DNA from 4 places in the Streptomyces capillispiralis genome. Region 1 is predicted to be linked to each of the others. Evidence: riboswitches for the same ligand, from Rfam matches in the RefSeq annotation. Region 1 holds a riboswitch; each other region holds the start of a gene.
What was found. A riboswitch is a leader RNA that binds a small molecule or an ion and turns the genes downstream of it on or off. The one in region 1 is predicted to bind cyclic di-AMP.
Positions count from the first base shown of each region.

Region 2: it holds a riboswitch for cyclic di-AMP, as region 1 does, so the genes downstream of both, FHX78_RS20200 (transglycosylase family protein) here and FHX78_RS03685 (M23 family metallopeptidase) in region 1, are expected to answer to the same signal.
Region 3: it holds a riboswitch for cyclic di-AMP, as region 1 does, so the genes downstream of both, FHX78_RS08210 (M23 family metallopeptidase) here and FHX78_RS03685 (M23 family metallopeptidase) in region 1, are expected to answer to the same signal.
Region 4: it holds a riboswitch for cyclic di-AMP, as region 1 does, so the genes downstream of both, FHX78_RS14215 (transglycosylase SLT domain-containing protein) here and FHX78_RS03685 (M23 family metallopeptidase) in region 1, are expected to answer to the same signal.

Region 1 covers NZ_VIWV01000001.1:931,385-935,347, forward strand. The annotation lists gene FHX78_RS03675 (GNAT family N-acetyltransferase) at 1-391, opposite strand, end outside; gene FHX78_RS03680 (SGNH/GDSL hydrolase family protein) at 388-1,173, opposite strand; gene FHX78_RS03685 (M23 family metallopeptidase) at 1,376-2,305, opposite strand; cyclic di-AMP (ydaO/yuaA leader) riboswitch at 2,308-2,471, opposite strand; gene FHX78_RS03690 (alpha-galactosidase) at 2,786-3,963, opposite strand, start outside.
Region 2 covers NZ_VIWV01000001.1:4,644,776-4,648,738, reverse strand. The annotation lists gene FHX78_RS20210 (FtsB family cell division protein) at 1-214, opposite strand, end outside; gene eno (phosphopyruvate hydratase) at 326-1,606, opposite strand; gene FHX78_RS20200 (transglycosylase family protein) at 1,839-2,537, opposite strand; cyclic di-AMP (ydaO/yuaA leader) riboswitch at 2,541-2,708, opposite strand; gene FHX78_RS20195 (LysM peptidoglycan-binding domain-containing protein) at 2,914-3,900, opposite strand.
Region 3 covers NZ_VIWV01000001.1:2,037,050-2,041,012, forward strand. The annotation lists gene FHX78_RS08205 (GntR family transcriptional regulator) at 340-1,044, opposite strand; gene FHX78_RS08210 (M23 family metallopeptidase) at 1,250-2,023, opposite strand; cyclic di-AMP (ydaO/yuaA leader) riboswitch at 2,036-2,200, opposite strand; gene FHX78_RS08215 (M16 family metallopeptidase) at 2,403-3,791, opposite strand; gene FHX78_RS08220 (M16 family metallopeptidase) at 3,788-3,963, opposite strand, start outside.
Region 4 covers NZ_VIWV01000001.1:3,392,465-3,396,427, reverse strand. The annotation lists gene FHX78_RS14225 (GNAT family N-acetyltransferase) at 1-556, opposite strand, end outside; gene FHX78_RS14220 (HAD family hydrolase) at 801-1,733, shown strand; gene FHX78_RS14215 (transglycosylase SLT domain-containing protein) at 1,697-2,176, opposite strand; cyclic di-AMP (ydaO/yuaA leader) riboswitch at 2,180-2,350, opposite strand; gene FHX78_RS14205 (polyprenyl synthetase family protein) at 3,009-3,963, shown strand, end outside.

The DNA of each region.
Region 1 (3,963 bases):
CGTGCCGTTCGTACAGCCGCCGGGCCGCACTGCCCCGCAGCACGTTCAGCCGGACGACGGCCCCGGCGCGGTCGCACCGCTCCAGCAGCGCGCGCAGCACGCCCGAGCCGATGCCGTCGCCCTGGTGCCCGGGCGCCAGGTAGAAGTGCTCCAGCCAGTGGGCGTCCTCCGCCGGCCGCAGCGCCACGCAGCCGGCGAAGGCGCCGCCCACCTCGATCACCCAGGTGTGGGCGGGGTCGAAGCCGTCCCGGAGCCGCTGCCGCACCCGTCGGCCGTCGTACCGTCCGAGCCGTTCCAGATCCGGGCGGAGCACCAGCGCGCGCAGTTCGGCCACCGCCTCGACGTCCGCCGCGGCCGCCGGCCGCACACGCCAGTCCCGCGTGATCGTCACGCCACCGACGCGATCCGTACCTTGATGTCGTCCGGCGACAGCGCGCCCTTGGCGGTCACGTGGTCCCCCGAGGACTCGCCGCGCAGCCGGCGGCCGATCCACGGCACCAGGTACTCGCGGGCCCAGTGGACGTCGTCCCGGCGGACCTCGAACGTGCCGCGGGGCGGCAGGGGCGGCCAGGGCTGTTCCGGGTCGGCGGGGACCTGGAGGCCCAGGGCCTGGCCCGCGCGGAGCGCCACGCGGGTGTGCCCCTCGGGTGACAGGTGCAGCCGGTCGGCGTCCCAGGCCCTGCGGTCCTGGACGCTCCTGAGGGACCACAGGTCGAGCACGGGGCAGCCGTACCGGTCGGCGACGGCCCGTACGTGCCCGTTGTACGTGGCGATCTTGCCGCGCAGGTGTTTGAGCAGGGGGACGCCGCGGGTGTCGAAGCCGGTCGTCACCATCACCGTGCCGGACACGGCGCTGAGCGCGGCGATCGCCCGCTCGAAACGCTCGGCCACCTCGTCCGGGTCGCTGCCCGGCCGGAGGATGTCGTTGCCGCCCGCACAGAACGAGACGAGATCGGGGGCGAGTTCGACGGCGCGGGGCACCTGGTCCGCCACGACCTGGTCCAGCAGTTTTCCGCGCACCGCGAGGTTCGTGTACTGGAAGTCGCCTTCGGGCCGGAGGTCGGCGAGAAGCACGGCGAACCGGTCGGCCCAGCCGACGAGCGCCCCGTCGGGGCCGGGATCGCCGACGCCCTCGGTGAAGCTGTCCCCCACCGCCACGTACGACCCGATCACTGTTCTGCTGTCATTCTTCGAATCGTCTGCCACAACCGCTCATGATTCACCTTGGAATGTGACCTACGCGACCGTAGGAATGGGTTGACGGTCGGTGAGATAAGACACTCTCAAAATGTTGGCCAACTACGGAATACGGCGAAGGCCGGACCCGGGGATCGGGGTCCGGCCTTCGGCGGCGTGTCAGGCGGTTCGCTCGGGGTCAGCCGATGGCGACACCCTTGGAGCGGAGGTAGGAGACCGGGTCGACGTCGGAGCCGTAGTCCGGCGTGGTGCGGATCTCGAAGTGCAGGTGCGGGCCGGTCGAGTTGCCGGTGGAGCCGGAGAGGCCGACCTGCTGGCCGCCGCTCACGGTCTGGCCGGCCGAGACGGACAGCGAGGACAGGTGGGCGTACTGGGCGTAGTAGCCGTCGGCGAGCTTGATGACGACCTGGTTCCCGTACGCGCCGGCCCAGCCCGCGGAGACGACCGTGCCGGAACCGACGGCCTTCAGCGAGGTGCCGGTCGGGACGGCGAAGTCGACACCGGTGTGGTAGCCGCTGGACCACATGCTGCCGGCCACCTTGTAGGCGGTGCCGAGGGATCCGCCGGGCACCGGGGAGCTGTGACCGGAGGTGTTCGCGGCCTGGTCGGTGGTCGTCTGCTGCGCGGAGGTGTCCGCCGAGGGCTGCTCGGACGGCTTCGCGGCGGGCTTCTCGGCCTTCGGCTCGGCGGAAGCGGCCGGGTCGGCGGAAGAGGACTTCTCCGGCGCGCTCTTGGCGGCCTCGCCGTCGAGGGAGAGCTTCAGACCGGGGTGGATGAGCGACGGGTCGTCACCGACGACCTCGCGGTTGTCCGCGTAGAGCTTCTTCCAGCCGCCGTCGACGTCCTGCGTCTCGGCGATCCTGGCGAGGTAGTCGCCGGCCTTCACGGTGTACGTGCGGGCGTCGTCGCTCTTCTGGGCGGCGGCCTTCTGGCCGGCCGCGGAAAGGGACTGGACGGCCTTCTCGGGGGCCGCCTGCGGCGTGGCGGCGTGCGCGCCGGTGGCGCCGAGGAGCGGCAGGGCGAGCGCGGCGCCACCGGTTCCGGCGACGGCTATGGAGCGGGTGAAACGCTGGGCCTTGGTACGGCGGTGCTTACCCTTCGCGGGCATGACGATTTCCTCTCCGGCGCCTACGAGGTGAGCTGTCGGGTTCGGACTGGAGATGCCCGGCCGCGCTTTCGCGCGGCTTAACCCCAAGCCGTTCCGGAGACCGGAACAGGCAGTCGTACCTGTGGGTCCCCCGCTCCTGCCGTACACGGGTCAGTGTGTGCGGGCTCCGGGCGGCGGCAGGATTAGGCGTCCGTCCGGATCGGTGGCGAACGTAAGCGACCCGGACGTGAAGGGACAAGCGCGAGGTTCTCCGGGTATGCCTTTTTCCGTGATCCACGGACGGAAAGGACGTCACCGAGCGTCGACCGGGATTCCGATTCCGCGCCGAATTCCCTTGCCATTGCTCGAAATTACGTGAACATGGCGACAACACATCGTCACGGATATGACGATGCTCACGCACCCCCTCCCCATCTCCCTTTCTTTCGGGGCACGTTATACCGAAGCTACTTAATCGGACAGAACGACCTAATCATCCAATCACAGGCGCCTCAGCCGGAACACCGCGGCGTCCAGATCCCCCCGCAGACCGGTGAGCAGCCCGTGGTGCAGCAGGACGGCACCACGGTGCACTTCGCCCGTTTCGAGGCATTCGTACGAGGCGGCCGGGTCGAGGCCGCGCAGCCGGAGCGCGGGCACGGGCTCCCCGTAGTGCTGCGCCTGAAGACAGGCGAGGACGACGGTGTCGTCGCCGAGGACGTACTGCACCGCGCTCAGCCCGCCCTCCGGCGGACGCAGCCGGTACAGGTCGCCGCGCTGCACCACGGGCCGGATCTCCTTGTAGAGCGCGACCCACTCCCGCGCCTCGGCGAGCTCCTCTCCGCTCCACCGCGCGAGGTCACCGCCGATGCCCAGCACTCCGGCCATCGCGCTGACGAACCGGAAGCGCAGCGTGCTGACCCGGCCGTTGAGCATCGCGTTCGGGCTGTCGGTGACCCAGGCGGCCATGACCCGGGCCGGGTGGAGCTGGCTGAAGCCGTGCTGGATGGCGAGCCGGTCGAGGGGGTCGGTGTTGTCCGAGGTCCACACCTGGTCGGTACGCGAGAGGACACCCAGGTCGATCCGGCCGCCGCCGCCCGAGCAGGATTCGAAGGCCACCCCCGGGTGGGCCGCCCGCAGCCGGTCCAGCAGGGCGTACAGCCCGCGCACGTGGTCGGTCCACAGCCGCTGCGGATACGGGTCGTCGGGCCAGCCCGCGTCGGTGAAGCAGCGGTTGAAGTCCCATTTCACGTAGTCGACGGGGGCGCCGGAGAGCAGCGCGTCGAGCCGGCGCCAGAGGTGCTCCCGCACGTCGTCGCGCGCGAGGTTGAGGACGAGCTGGTTGCGGAACTCCGTGCGCCGGCGCCCCGGCTGGAACTGCACCCAGTCGGGGTGCGCCCGGTACAGGTCGCTGTCGGGGTTGACCATCTCCGGCTCGACCCAGATGCCGAACCGCATCCCGAGCCCGTGCACATGGTCCGCGAGGGGCTTCAGGCCGCCCGGGAAGCGGTCGGGGTTGGGCGTCCAGTCGCCCAGTCCTGCCCGGTCGCCGGTGCGCGCGCCGAACCAGCCGTCGTCCACCACGAACAGCTCGACGCCCATCGCGGCGGCCCGTTCGGCGAGCGCCCGCTGCTGCTCCTCGCCGATGTCGAAGCCGGTGGCCTCCCAGGAGTTGAAGA
Region 2 (3,963 bases), 3.7 Mb from region 1:
TCTCCGCGCGCTGGGAGACGTACTGCCGCATGGGGTAGGCGAGGGCCACGATCAGCGAGCAGACCACCAGGGCGAGCAGCGCCGCCCGGCCGGTCAGCCGCGAGCGGCGGGCCTGGCGCTTGGTCTGCGAGCGGTACACCCGTGCCGCGGTCTGCTCACCGATCAGCCGGATCCTGGTCGCGGTGGAGAAACGGTCCCGGTCCTTCACCGCCATGTCTCCGCCTCCGGTTCGCCTGCGTGCGTGGTCATACGTGCGTACGTCCCCGCACACGGTACGGGACCGAGTACGGGGACGTACGGACGACGCCGCCTGTGCGGGCGGCGCTCAGCCCTTGAAGCGCGGGAACGCGCTGCGGCCGGCGTACACCGCGGCGTCGTCGAGGATCTCCTCGATGCGCAGCAGCTGGTTGTACTTGGCGACGCGCTCGGAGCGGGCCGGGGCGCCGGTCTTGATCTGGCCGCAGTTGGTGGCGACGGCCAGGTCGGCGATGGTGACGTCCTCGGTCTCGCCGGAGCGGTGGGACATCATGCACTTGAAGCCGTTGCGCTGGGCCAGCTCGACGGCGTCCAGGGTCTCGGTCAGCGAACCGATCTGGTTGACCTTGACCAGCAGGGCGTTGGCGGCGCCCTCCTCGATGCCGCGGGCCAGGCGCTCGGGGTTGGTGACGAACAGGTCGTCGCCGACGATCTGGACCTTGTCACCGAGCTTGCCGGTGAGGACCTTCCAGCCCTCCCAGTCGTCCTCGAACAGCGGGTCCTCGATGGAGACGAGCGGGTACGCGTCGACGAGCTCCGCGTAGTACTCGGTCATCTCGGCGGCGCTGCGCTCCTTGCCCTCGAAGGTGTAGACGCCGTCCTTGTAGAACTCGGAGGCGGCGACGTCGAGGGCGAGGGCGATCTGCTCGCCGGGGGTGTAGCCGGCTTCCTTGATGGCCTCGAGGATGAGGTCGAGGGCCTCGCGGTTGGAGCCGAGGTTCGGGGCGAAGCCGCCCTCGTCGCCGAGGCCGGTGGCCAGGCCCTTGCTCTTCAGGACCTTCTTCAGCGTGTGGTAGACCTCGGCGCCCCAGCGCAGGGCCTCGGAGAAGGACTCCGCGCCGATCGGGGCGATCATGAACTCCTGGATGTCCACGTTGGAGTCGGCGTGCGAGCCGCCGTTCAGGATGTTCATCATCGGCACCGGCAGCAGGTGCGCGTTGGGGCCGCCCAGGTAGCGGAAGAGCGGCAGGTCCGACGCCTCGGAGGCGGCGTGGGCAACGGCGAGCGAGACACCGAGGATGGCGTTGGCGCCGAGGGAGCCCTTGTTGTCGGTGGCGTCCAGGTCGAACATCGCCTGGTCGATCAGGCGCTGCTCGGTGGCGTCGTAGCCGACGAGCTCCGGGCCGATCTGCTCGATGACGGCCAGCACGGCCTTCTCGACGCCCTTGCCCAGGTAACGGTTGGCATCGCCGTCACGGAGTTCGATGGCCTCGAAGGCGCCGGTGGAGGCGCCGGACGGGACGGCGGCACGACCCGTGCTGCCGTCGTCGAGGCCGACCTCGACCTCGACCGTGGGGTTGCCTCGGGAGTCCAGGATTTCCCGGGCTACGACGACGTCGATGGACGGCACGAGCATCTCCTTCTTGGATGTGACGCGGGTGGGCGGGACCACGGTGGGTCCTGCGAGTCCGAGCCTAACCGGCTCCGGGCGATCGGCCAGCCGGTCGACCGCCCCGTGGACAGAACCGAGCGTAAATTGTTTCCGAACGGAACAAAGCCGAATCCGGAAACCCGCGCGAAAAAACCCCGCCCCGGTGCGTACGGGGGGAGACGCACCGGGGCGGGGAGCAGGGGGCTGCCGCTTACTTGAGGTGCAGCTGCTGGCCCGGGTAGATGAGGTCGGCGTCCTCGACGATGTCGCCGTTCAGGTCGAACAGCTTCGCCCAGCCGCCCTCGACGCCGTGCTCCTCGGCGATCGTGCTGAGGGTGTCACCCTTGACGACCTTGTACTCGCCGTCACCCTTGGCGACCTTCTTGCCGGTCGGGGTGGTGACGGTCTTCTTCTCCGCCTTCTGCTCGGCGGCCGGGCGCTCGGCGGAGCGGGAGGCCTTCTGCTCGGTCTCGCGGGTCTCGGCGGAGCCGGTGCCCTGGCTCTCGGTGCCCTGCGCGGAGCCACCGCCGCTGTACGGGGTGTTCGACAGGTTCACGCCGCAGACCGGCCAGGCACCCTTGCCCTGGCCCGCGAGGACCTTCTCGGCGATCTCGATCTGCTGGGCCTTGCTGGCCCGGTCGGCGGAGGCGGCGTACGCGGTGCCGCCGTACGCGGCCCAGGTGGAGGCGGAGAACTGCAGACCGCCGTAGTAGCCGTTGCCGGTGTTGATGGACCAGTTGCCGCCGGACTCGCACTGGGCGACGGCGTCCCACTCGGAGGCGGTGGCGGCGGAGGCGTTGCCGGCCGCCATCAGCGGGGCGGCGACGGCGGCACCGACGACACCGGTGACGGCGATGGCGCGGGTGGCCTTGGACGGACGGCGGTGCTTGCCCTTGCCGGAAAACAGCATGGTTGATCCCCTCACCGACGCCTGCGAGGTGAGCTGTCGGGTTCGGGCCGGTTGAGTTGCCCGGCCACGGCTCTCACGAACCGCGGCTTCACCCCAAGCCGAGCCAGCCACAACTGCTGGGCCCGGCACTTACCTTGGGTCCCCCGCTCCTGCCTACGGCGCATGACGCGACGACTGTTCCCGGGCCGCCACTGGCAGGATTCGGCGTTGCGGCGGCCGGGGCCCGCATTGGCGAGCGGTCTCGACCGTAGGCACGTGATCGGCGGAATGACAAAGACGATCAGGGCTTCTGAGACCTATCTCTCACAGCCTTTAAATCGGACATTCGCCGCGAATCATGACGCCAACTGCCGCCGTGCCCAGGCGTTTTCGGGCGTCACTTTTCGCCCGGTTCGACCCCGACAGCGAGCTCCTGGCCCGGCAGGATGAGGTCCGGGTCGGTGCCGACGACCTGCTCGTTCTCCGCGTACAGGGCGCGCCACCCGCCGTCCAGCTCAAGGGAGTCGGCGATGGACGACAGGCTGTCCCCGGTGCGCACGGTGTAGGAGCCGTCGGCGGCGTCGCGCGAGGCGTCGTCGCCGCGCGAGGCGTGCCGGCCGGACGACTCGGACGTACGGTCCTCGGTCACGCCCTCCTCGGCGCTGCCGCCGCGGTGACGGCCGGAGCCGGTGCCCTCGGTTCCGGTGAGGCCCGAAGAGCCGTCGGTCTGCCCCAGCTTGTCCGACTCGTCGGTCTTCGGGGTGGCCGAAGCGGAGGGGGAGGTGCCGGTGTCGGTCCCGACGGAGGCGTCGGCGGACGCGTCGGCCGTGCTCTCCGGGCTCTCCGCGCCCTCCGGGGACTTCGAACCCTCCGTGGCGTCCGCGGTGGACGACGGCTCGGACGTGGGCGACGGCGAGGAGGAGGCGGACGCGTCACCGGAGTCCGGCGATCCGGACGGGTCCGGCGTCGAGTCCTCCGCGACACCCGTGTCGATGTCGACCGACGCCGAGTCCTGGTCCAGGCCCGCGAGCAGGCCGCAGGTGCGCCACGCGCCGACGCCCTGGTCGGCGAGGACCCGCTCGGCCACGGCTATCTGCTGGCCCCGGCTGGCCTGGTCGGCGCTCGACGCGTAGTCCAGGCCGCCGTAGGCCTCCCAGTCGTCCTGGGTCAACTGCAGGCCGCCGTAATAACCGTTGCCGGTGTTCTGGCTCCAGGAGCCGCCGCTCTCGCACTCCGCGACGCGGTCCCAGGTCGCGCCGTCGGCCGCGCTGGCGCTGCCGGCTCCGAGGAGCGGGATGGCGATGGCGGAGCCGGTCACTCCGGCCGCGACGAGAAGAGCCGGAGCCTGGCGGGGGCGGCGGTGCCGACCGTTCCCGGAGAGCATGCGGGAGACCTTTCGCGAGACAGCGATGACCCGCGCGGCGAGTGAAGCCGAAGGGCCGCGCTG
Region 3 (3,963 bases), 1.1 Mb from region 1:
CCCACGTGTGACAGCCGCGGAGCCGCGTCGCCCTTCCCGGGTGGCGCGGCTCCGTCGTGTTCCCTGCCCACCGGATCGGCCGGCCGCATTCCCCGGCGCGCGTTGTGCGCGCGGACACGGGAGCGCACCGCACGGGACTCCATCCGCACGGGCAGAAAGGAACGCGTCCGCCCGGGTACGCCAAAGCATCCGCACGAGCACCTCGGATTGTTCGCGCGGGCACCCAGAATTGTCCGCGCGGGCACACGGAAAGCCGCGGCCGTGAATTCACCGCACTGCGGAAAAGGGCAGCGGAATGACTTCGGCACGAAATGCTCTTCTTTGTATACGGCCCTCGTGTTAATGCCGCAGGCTCGGCGTGTTTACGGGATGTTGCGAGTTCCTCACACGGTCCGTGCGGCCGGCCCGCTCGCCGCCGGGGGCGAGACGCAGCCGGTGCGCGGCGCTCGCGCGCTCGGTGTGCAGCGCCGTGACGGCCCGCGCGCGGTCGCCGTCGCCGCGCCCCACGGCGTCCACGATCGCGCCGTGTTCCGCCCAGTACTCGACCGGGTCGGGCGGCCCCTCGGTGGCGTACATCCAGGCGATCTTGTGCCGCAACTGGGTCAGCGTCGACGCCAGCGCCGGGCTGCCGGAGGCCTGGGCGAGCGTCTCGTGGAACCAGCCGCCCAGGGAGCGCAGGTCCTCGCTGTTGCCCTGACGGGCGCGTTCCTGCCCGAGCCTGACCAAGCCGCGCAGCACCTTCAGATGGGCCTCGGTGCGGCGCTGTGCCGCGCGGGAGGCGCCGAGCGGCTCGAGCAGCAGGCGCATCTCCAGCAGGTCGGCGGCCTCCTGCTCGGTGGGTTCCGCCACGCACGCGCCCGCATGGCGCCGGGTCACCACGAAGCCCTCGGCCTCCAGCGTGCGCAGGGCCTCCCGGACGGGGACGCGGGAGACGCCGTAACGACGGGCGAGGAGTTCCTCGGTGAGCCGGCTGCCGCGCTCGTGGACACCCGCGACGATGTCGTCCCGGATCGCCGTGCACACCGAGTGCGCGGGAATACGCATGACCGACCTCCGGCTTAATCCCCGTGAAACGTCGAAGATCGACGTGTGTTCCGTGACTCTATTGAAATCAGCGGGATTTTCCGAAGGGGGTACGGAAACCATGCGTATTTTTTGGACAAGCGGCCCGCTGAAACGCCGAAAGCCCCGGCTCGGGAGCCGGGGCCACGGTGAGCGGGGCCGCCGCGCGGGCGGCCGGCCGCGGGTGTCAGAGGTTCACGCCGTGCGCGCGGAGGTAGGCGACGGGGTCGATGTCGGAGCCGTACTCGGCGGTCGTACGGGCCTCGAAGTGCAGGTGCGCGCCGGTGACGTTGCCGGTCGCGCCGGAGACGCCTATCTGCTGCCCTGCGGTGACCTGCTGACCCACCGAGACGCCGAGGGAGGACAGGTGACCGTACTGGGTGTACGTGCCGTCGTTCATCCTGATGACGATCTGGTTGCCGTAGGCGCCGCCCCAGCCGGCCTCGACGACGGTGCCGATGCCGACCGACCGGACCGGGGTGCCGCTCGCGGCGTGGAAGTCGACACCGGTGTGGCTGCCGGAGGACCAGACGGCGCCGCCGCTCTTGTAGCCGGTCGACACGTAGGAGCCGGCGATCGGGGAGACGAAGGTGTTGAGACGCTTGCGCTCGGCCTCCCGCGCGGCGCGCTCCTTCTCCGCTCGGGCCTCGGCTGCCGCTTCGGCGGCCTTCTCGCGCGCGGCCTGCTCGGCCGCCTTCCGCGCGGCGGCCTCGGCGGCCTCCCGGGCGGCCTCGTGCTGGGCGGCCGCCTGGGCGTCGATCCGGTCGGCGACCGCGTCGCCCAGGGTGACGACGGGGGTGAGGCCGGTCTGTGCGGCGGCCGGTCCGGCGGCGAGCGCGGGGGCCGCGAGGGAACCGACGACGCCGGAGGTGGCGAGCGCCGCGACGCCCGCCGCGCGGGCGGTGCCGCGCTGCGTCCGGCTCGGACGACGGTGTTTCCCGGAGGCGCGGGTGAACGCCATGTGGAGGCTGGTCCTTTCCTTCCCTCTCGCCTACCGGGTTAGCTGACGGGTTCGGAGCAGGAAGGTCTCCTACGGACTCCCTCACGACACGCGCGGGCGTCCGATTCACCCCAGGGACTACGGTGGGTCCCCGGCTCCCCTGGCTCGCGCCGTACGGGGACTCGGCGATGGCTGTCCGCTGCCGCGGGTGCGGCGCACTGCCCGACGAACAGCCCGGAAGACGCTAAGCGGGAGATCTTTCGATCCCCAAGCGGATCACGGCTTTTGTAGCGCATCCCACAGGGCAGACGGGCATCCTCCGTCGCAATTCGGGCATGAGTGGGCCCTGGTGACTCGCGTGTCACCAGGGCCTCACGCGCGTGTGCGCCTCCGCGGCTCGCTACTCGGCCGTAACGACGGTGACTTCCCCGATGCCGAGGGCCTCGACGGGCGCCTTGATCTGCGCCGCGTCCCCGACGAGGACGGTCACCAGGCGGTCCACCGGGAAGGCCTTGACGACCGCCGCGGTGGCCTCCACGGTGCCGGTCGCGGCCAACTGCCGGTACAGGTCCGCCTGGTAGTGGTCGGGCAGGTGCTGCTCGACCTGGTCGGCCAGGGTGCTCGCGACGGCCGCGGCGGTCTCGTACTTCAGCGGCGCCACGCCGACGAGGTTCTGCACGGCGACGTCGCGTTCCGCGTCGGTCAGTCCTTCCGCGGCGAGGGTGCGCAGCACCGTCCACAGGTCGCCGAGGGCGGGACCGGTGTTCGGGGTGTCGACGGAGCCGCTGATGGCCAGCATCGCCGCGCCCGTGCCGTCCGGGGCGGACCTGAGGACCTGCCCGAACGACCGCACGCCGTAGGTGTAGCCCTTCTCCTCGCGCAGGACGCGGTCCAGACGGGAGGTGAGGGTGCCGCCGAGGCAGTAGGTGCCGAGCACCTGCGCGGGCCACACGCGGTCGTGCCGGTCGGGTCCGATGCGGCCGATCAGCAGCTGCGTCTGGACGGCGCCGGGGCGGTCCACGATGACGACCCGGCCGGTGTCGTCGGCGACCACGGCCGGGACGGGGCGCGGCTTGCCCGGGGAGCCGGTCCAGGCGCCCAGGGTGTCGCCGAGCAGCGCGTCCAGGTCGATGCCGGTGAGGTCACCGACGACCACCGCGGTCGCCGTGGCGGGGCGGACGTGCTGCTCGTAGAAGGCGCGCACGGCCGCCGAGTCGATGCCCTCGACCGTCTCCTCGGTGCCCTGGCGGGGACGCGACATGCGCGAACTCGCCGGGAACAGCTCCTTGGAGAGCTCCTTCGCCGCGCGGCGGGAGGGGTTGGCCAGCTCGTGCGGGATCTCGTCGAGGCGGTTGCGGACCAGCCGCTCGACCTCGCTGTCGGCGAACGCGGGCGCCCTGAGGGCGTCCGCGACCAGTCCGAGGCCCTTGGCGAGCCGTGAGGCCGGGACCTCCAGGCTGAGGCGGACCCCGGGGTGGTCGGCGTGCGCGTCCAGGGTGGCGCCGCAGCGCTCCAGTTCGGCGGCGAACTCCTCGGCGGAGTGCTTGTCGGTGCCCTCGGAGAAGGCCCGCGCCATGATCGTGGCGACGCCGTCGAGGCCGGCCGGCTCGGCCTCCAGGGGCGCGTCGAGGATCACCTCCACGGCGACGACCTGCTGGCCGGGGCGGTGGCAGCGCAGCACCGTCAGGCCGTTGTCCAGCGTGCCGCGCTCGGGGGCCGGGAAGGCCCAGGGCCTGGCCTCGCCCGCCTGGGGCTGCGGGTGGAAGTCCATCGTGGCGAGCTCGGTCACTTGGCCGCCTCCTCGTTCTCGTCGGTGCCGGCGACTGCGGCGGCTTCCTCGGTGTCCTCGGCCTCGGGGGCGACGGGCTCGTAGACGAGCACCGCGCGGTTGTCGGGGCGCAGGCGGGACTTCGCGACCTCCTGCACCTCCTCCGCCGTCACGTCGAGCACGCGCTGGACGG
Region 4 (3,963 bases), 2.5 Mb from region 1:
TGAGGGCGCGCAGCGCGGCCGGGTCGCGTTCGTCGAAGACGAACCGCACCGGTCCGGCCTGCCGGCCGAGCCTGCGCTCCTTGGCGAGGGTGGTCTTGAGGAACTTGGGCGACTGGGTGCGCAGCACCGACTCGTAGGTCTCGTAGCCCTTCTCCACGTCGATGACGTAGGTGGCGTGCTCCTCGGCCGCGTACGGCACGAACAGCCCCTGCCCGGCCTCCAGGTTGTCGAAGGCGAAGCTCGACAGCGAGCAGGCCCGCAGCAGTTCAGCGGTCTCCGGGGTGTGCCCGGGGCCCAGCACCGCGCCCTGGCAGTCGGACACCCCGAGCCCTATCGCCCGGCCCTGTCCCAGCGCGCCCCGCTCGTACGGCAGGAAGCCCGCCGGTTCCGCCCCCTCGTACAGCACCGCGATCCTGGCCTGCGGCCGGACCCGGCCGACGGCGGTGGTGAACTCCGGTTCCATGAACGGATTGCGTGGTGCGTCCGTCGCGGCGCGCAGTTCCCGCCAGCGCTCCCGTTCCCCCTCGCCGAGCTCCTCGGGCCTCAGCACGCGCATGCGTCCACTGCTCACCTGACCCCCCGATCAAGTCCCCCCTGGACCCTTGGAAGGTACCGCCCGGGAGCAGGTGGACGGTAGATAGCGGAGCATGTTCTTGCCAAACGGGGAAAGAGGTCCGCACCGTCCTCAACCAGTCCGTACCCGGTGATGGCGGAACGCTTCTCTAGCGTGACGGACGCGGTCGCGCAAGCGGTTCCGGGCGATGTGAGGCGGACCGTCGTGTTGTCCGTATTCTCTGATCATGGCCGCACCCACCGCATATTCACTCATCGCCACCGATCTGGACGGGACGCTGCTGCGCGGCGACGACACCCTCTCCGACCGGTCCGTCGCCGCGCTCGCGCGGGTGGCGCGGGCCGGTGCCGAGCACCTCGTGGTGACGGGGCGCCCGGCCCCCAGAGTGCGGCCGCTCCTGGACGACCTCGGCAGTACGGGGCTCGCGGTGTGCGGACAGGGCGCGCAGGTGTACGACGCCGGCGCGGACCGCCTGCTGTGGTCGGTCACGCTGGACCGGGAACTGGCGGAGACCGCGCTCGGCAAGATCGAGGCCGAAGTGGGGGAGGTGTACGCCGCGGTCGACCAGGACGGGGTCGACGGGCTGACGCTGATCGAGCCCGGCTATCTGATGCCGCACCCGACCCTGCCCGCCGTACGGGTCGAGCGGCGCGGTGACCTGTGGGACCGGCCGATCAGCAAGGTGCTGCTGCGTCACGCCCGGCTGTCCGACGACGCGTTGGCGGCGGCGGCCCGGTCGGTGGTCGGTTCGCTGGCCACGGTGACCATGTCGGGGCCGGGCACGGTGGAGCTCCAGCCGTGCGGGGTCACCAAGGCGACGGGGCTGGCGCTGGCCGCCGAGCACCTGGGGCTGAGCCCGGAGCACGCCCTCGCCTTCGGCGACATGCCGAACGACATCCCCATGTTCGACTGGGCGGCCCGTGGCGTCGCCATGGCCAACGCCCACCCCGAGCTGAAGGCGGTGGCTGACGAGGTCACCGCGTCGAACGAGGACGACGGCGTGGCCGTCGTCCTCGAGCGGCTGTTCGGCGGCCCGTCCGGGCCCGTCCGCCGGCGGGCGGCCCAGGACCTGTCCGGGGACACGGCCCGGGACGTCCCCGGGCCGCGGTCCGGATCCGCGCCTCAGTACGCGCCGAAGACGTTGTCGATCGAGCCGTAGCGGTCGGCGGCGTAGTTGCAGGCCGCCGTGATGTTGGCGACCGGGTCGTACGGGTCGAAGGGGGTGCCGGGCACGTGGTACGCCTGGAAGGTCGGGTCGATGACCTGGAGCAGGCCCTTCGACGGGGTGCCGGCGGCGGCGTTCGAGTCCCAGAGGTTGATGGCGGCCGGGTTGCCGGAGGACTCGCGCATGATGTTGCGGTGGATGGCCTCGTAGCTGCCCGGGATGCCGTGCTGCGCCATGACGGACAGGGACTCGCGGATCCAGCCGTCGAGGTTGTCCGGGTAGGCCGTGGTGGCCGTGGCGGCCGTCGTGGTCTGCGCGGAGGCGCTGGTGGCGCCGAACAGCGGCAGGGCGACCACGGCGACGCCGGTACCGGCGACGGCGAGGGAGCGGACGAGGCGGCGGGCGCCGGAGCGGCGGTGCTGACCGTGTGCGGGCATGTCTGGGTTCCTCTCCTACGCCTGCGAGGTGAGCTGTCGGGTTCGGGCGGGAGAGTGCCCGGCCGTGCCCCTGAGGGCACGGCTTCACCCCTAGCCGTTCCGGCGCGATGGCCGGCCCGGCGACTTACCTGGGTCCCCCGCTCCTGCCGTGCGTGAGTTCGTCGTTGGGTGTGGTGCGGGTGGCGGCAGGACTGGGCGTCCACCCGGCAGGCCCGGAACGTATGCGAGAGCACATGTCGGGAACAAGTGTGGGCATCACCCGGTATGCCGTTTGATCTTCCAATGGGGGGTTTGGGGTGCTTGATCCTTTGCTGTCGCCAAGGGTCAACTCGGCGCCGGGGCGCGGGCGGACGCGGGAGCGGGGGTGTGGTGGACGCGGTGCCGCGCGCGTGACTCACTTCACTGATCACGCGCCGGTGGAGCATTGCTCACCAAGCGGATTCCGCTTGGTATTTACGGCAAATCGGGCGGAGGGGCGGGCAGGATGGTGCGCGTGCCGAAGAGCGGGCCGAGGAATGGGTCGAGGAGCGGGCCGGGGAGCGGGCCGGCGGGCGGGGTGAGGAGCGGGCCGGGGAGTGGGCCGGGGAGCGGTCGAGGGGCGGGGGCGGCGGCCGTGTCGGGGAGTGGATCGACGCGCGGCGGAAAGTCGGAGAATGTCCCTTGTGATCAACCGATCAAAATCACTCCGCCCCTGATCCCGTATCGCCCGGCTTGTGACCCTGGGTGCTGGCGGTGATCGAAACGTGACCGGATACGCTGACTTGAGTGATGGCAGCGACCTATCGACAAACCGTGTAATCGCCAGTAGACACCAGCAGACAGGAGACCCCTCGTGACCGTCGTCGGGCCGTTCGGGCTGAGCGTGCGGGACCAGGTTCTGGAAGCCGATGTCCAGGCCGGATTGACGGCTGTCGAGGAGGGGCTGCTCGAGGCCACCAAGAGCGAGGTGCCCTTCATCACGGAGGCCGCCCAGCACCTGGTGCGGGCCGGCGGCAAGCGGTTCCGCCCGCTGCTCGTGATGCTCTCCGCCCAGTTCGGCGACCCCTACGCGCCCGGGGTCGTGCCCTCCGCCGTCGTCGTGGAGCTGACCCACCTGGCCACGCTGTACCACGACGACGTGATGGACGAGGCCGAGGTGCGGCGCGGGGTGGACAGCGCGAACGCCCGCTGGGGCAACTCCGTCGCGGTCCTCACCGGCGACTTCCTCTTCGCGCGGGCTTCCCACATCCTGGCCGACCTCGGTCCCGAGGCGGTGCGGGTGCAGGCCCAGGCGTTCGAGCGGCTGGTCACCGGGCAGATCCTGGAGACGGCGGGACCCCAGGACGGCCGGGACCCGGTCGACCACTACCTGGACGTCCTCGGCGGCAAGACCGGCTCGCTGGTCGCCGTCTCCTGCCGCTTCGGCGCGATGATGTCCGGCGCCGACGAGACGGTGGTGGACGTGCTCACCCAGTACGGCGAGCGGCTCGGCGTCGCCTTCCAGCTCGCCGACGACGTCCTGGACATCGCCTCCGACTCCCACGAGTCCGGCAAGACCCCCGGCACCGACCTGCGCGAGGGCATCGCCACGCTGCCCGTGCTGCGGCTGCGCGAGCGGGCGGCCCGGCTGGGGCTGGCCGAGGACATCGCCCTGTGCGAGCTGCTGGACTCCGACCTCACCGACGACGCCCGGCACGCCGAGGCGCTGCGTCTGCTGCGCGCCCACCCCGCGCTGGAGCACGCCCGCCGGGACACCGTGCGCTACGCCGAGGAGGCGCGCGCGGCGCTGGCCCCGCTGCGGGAGTGCG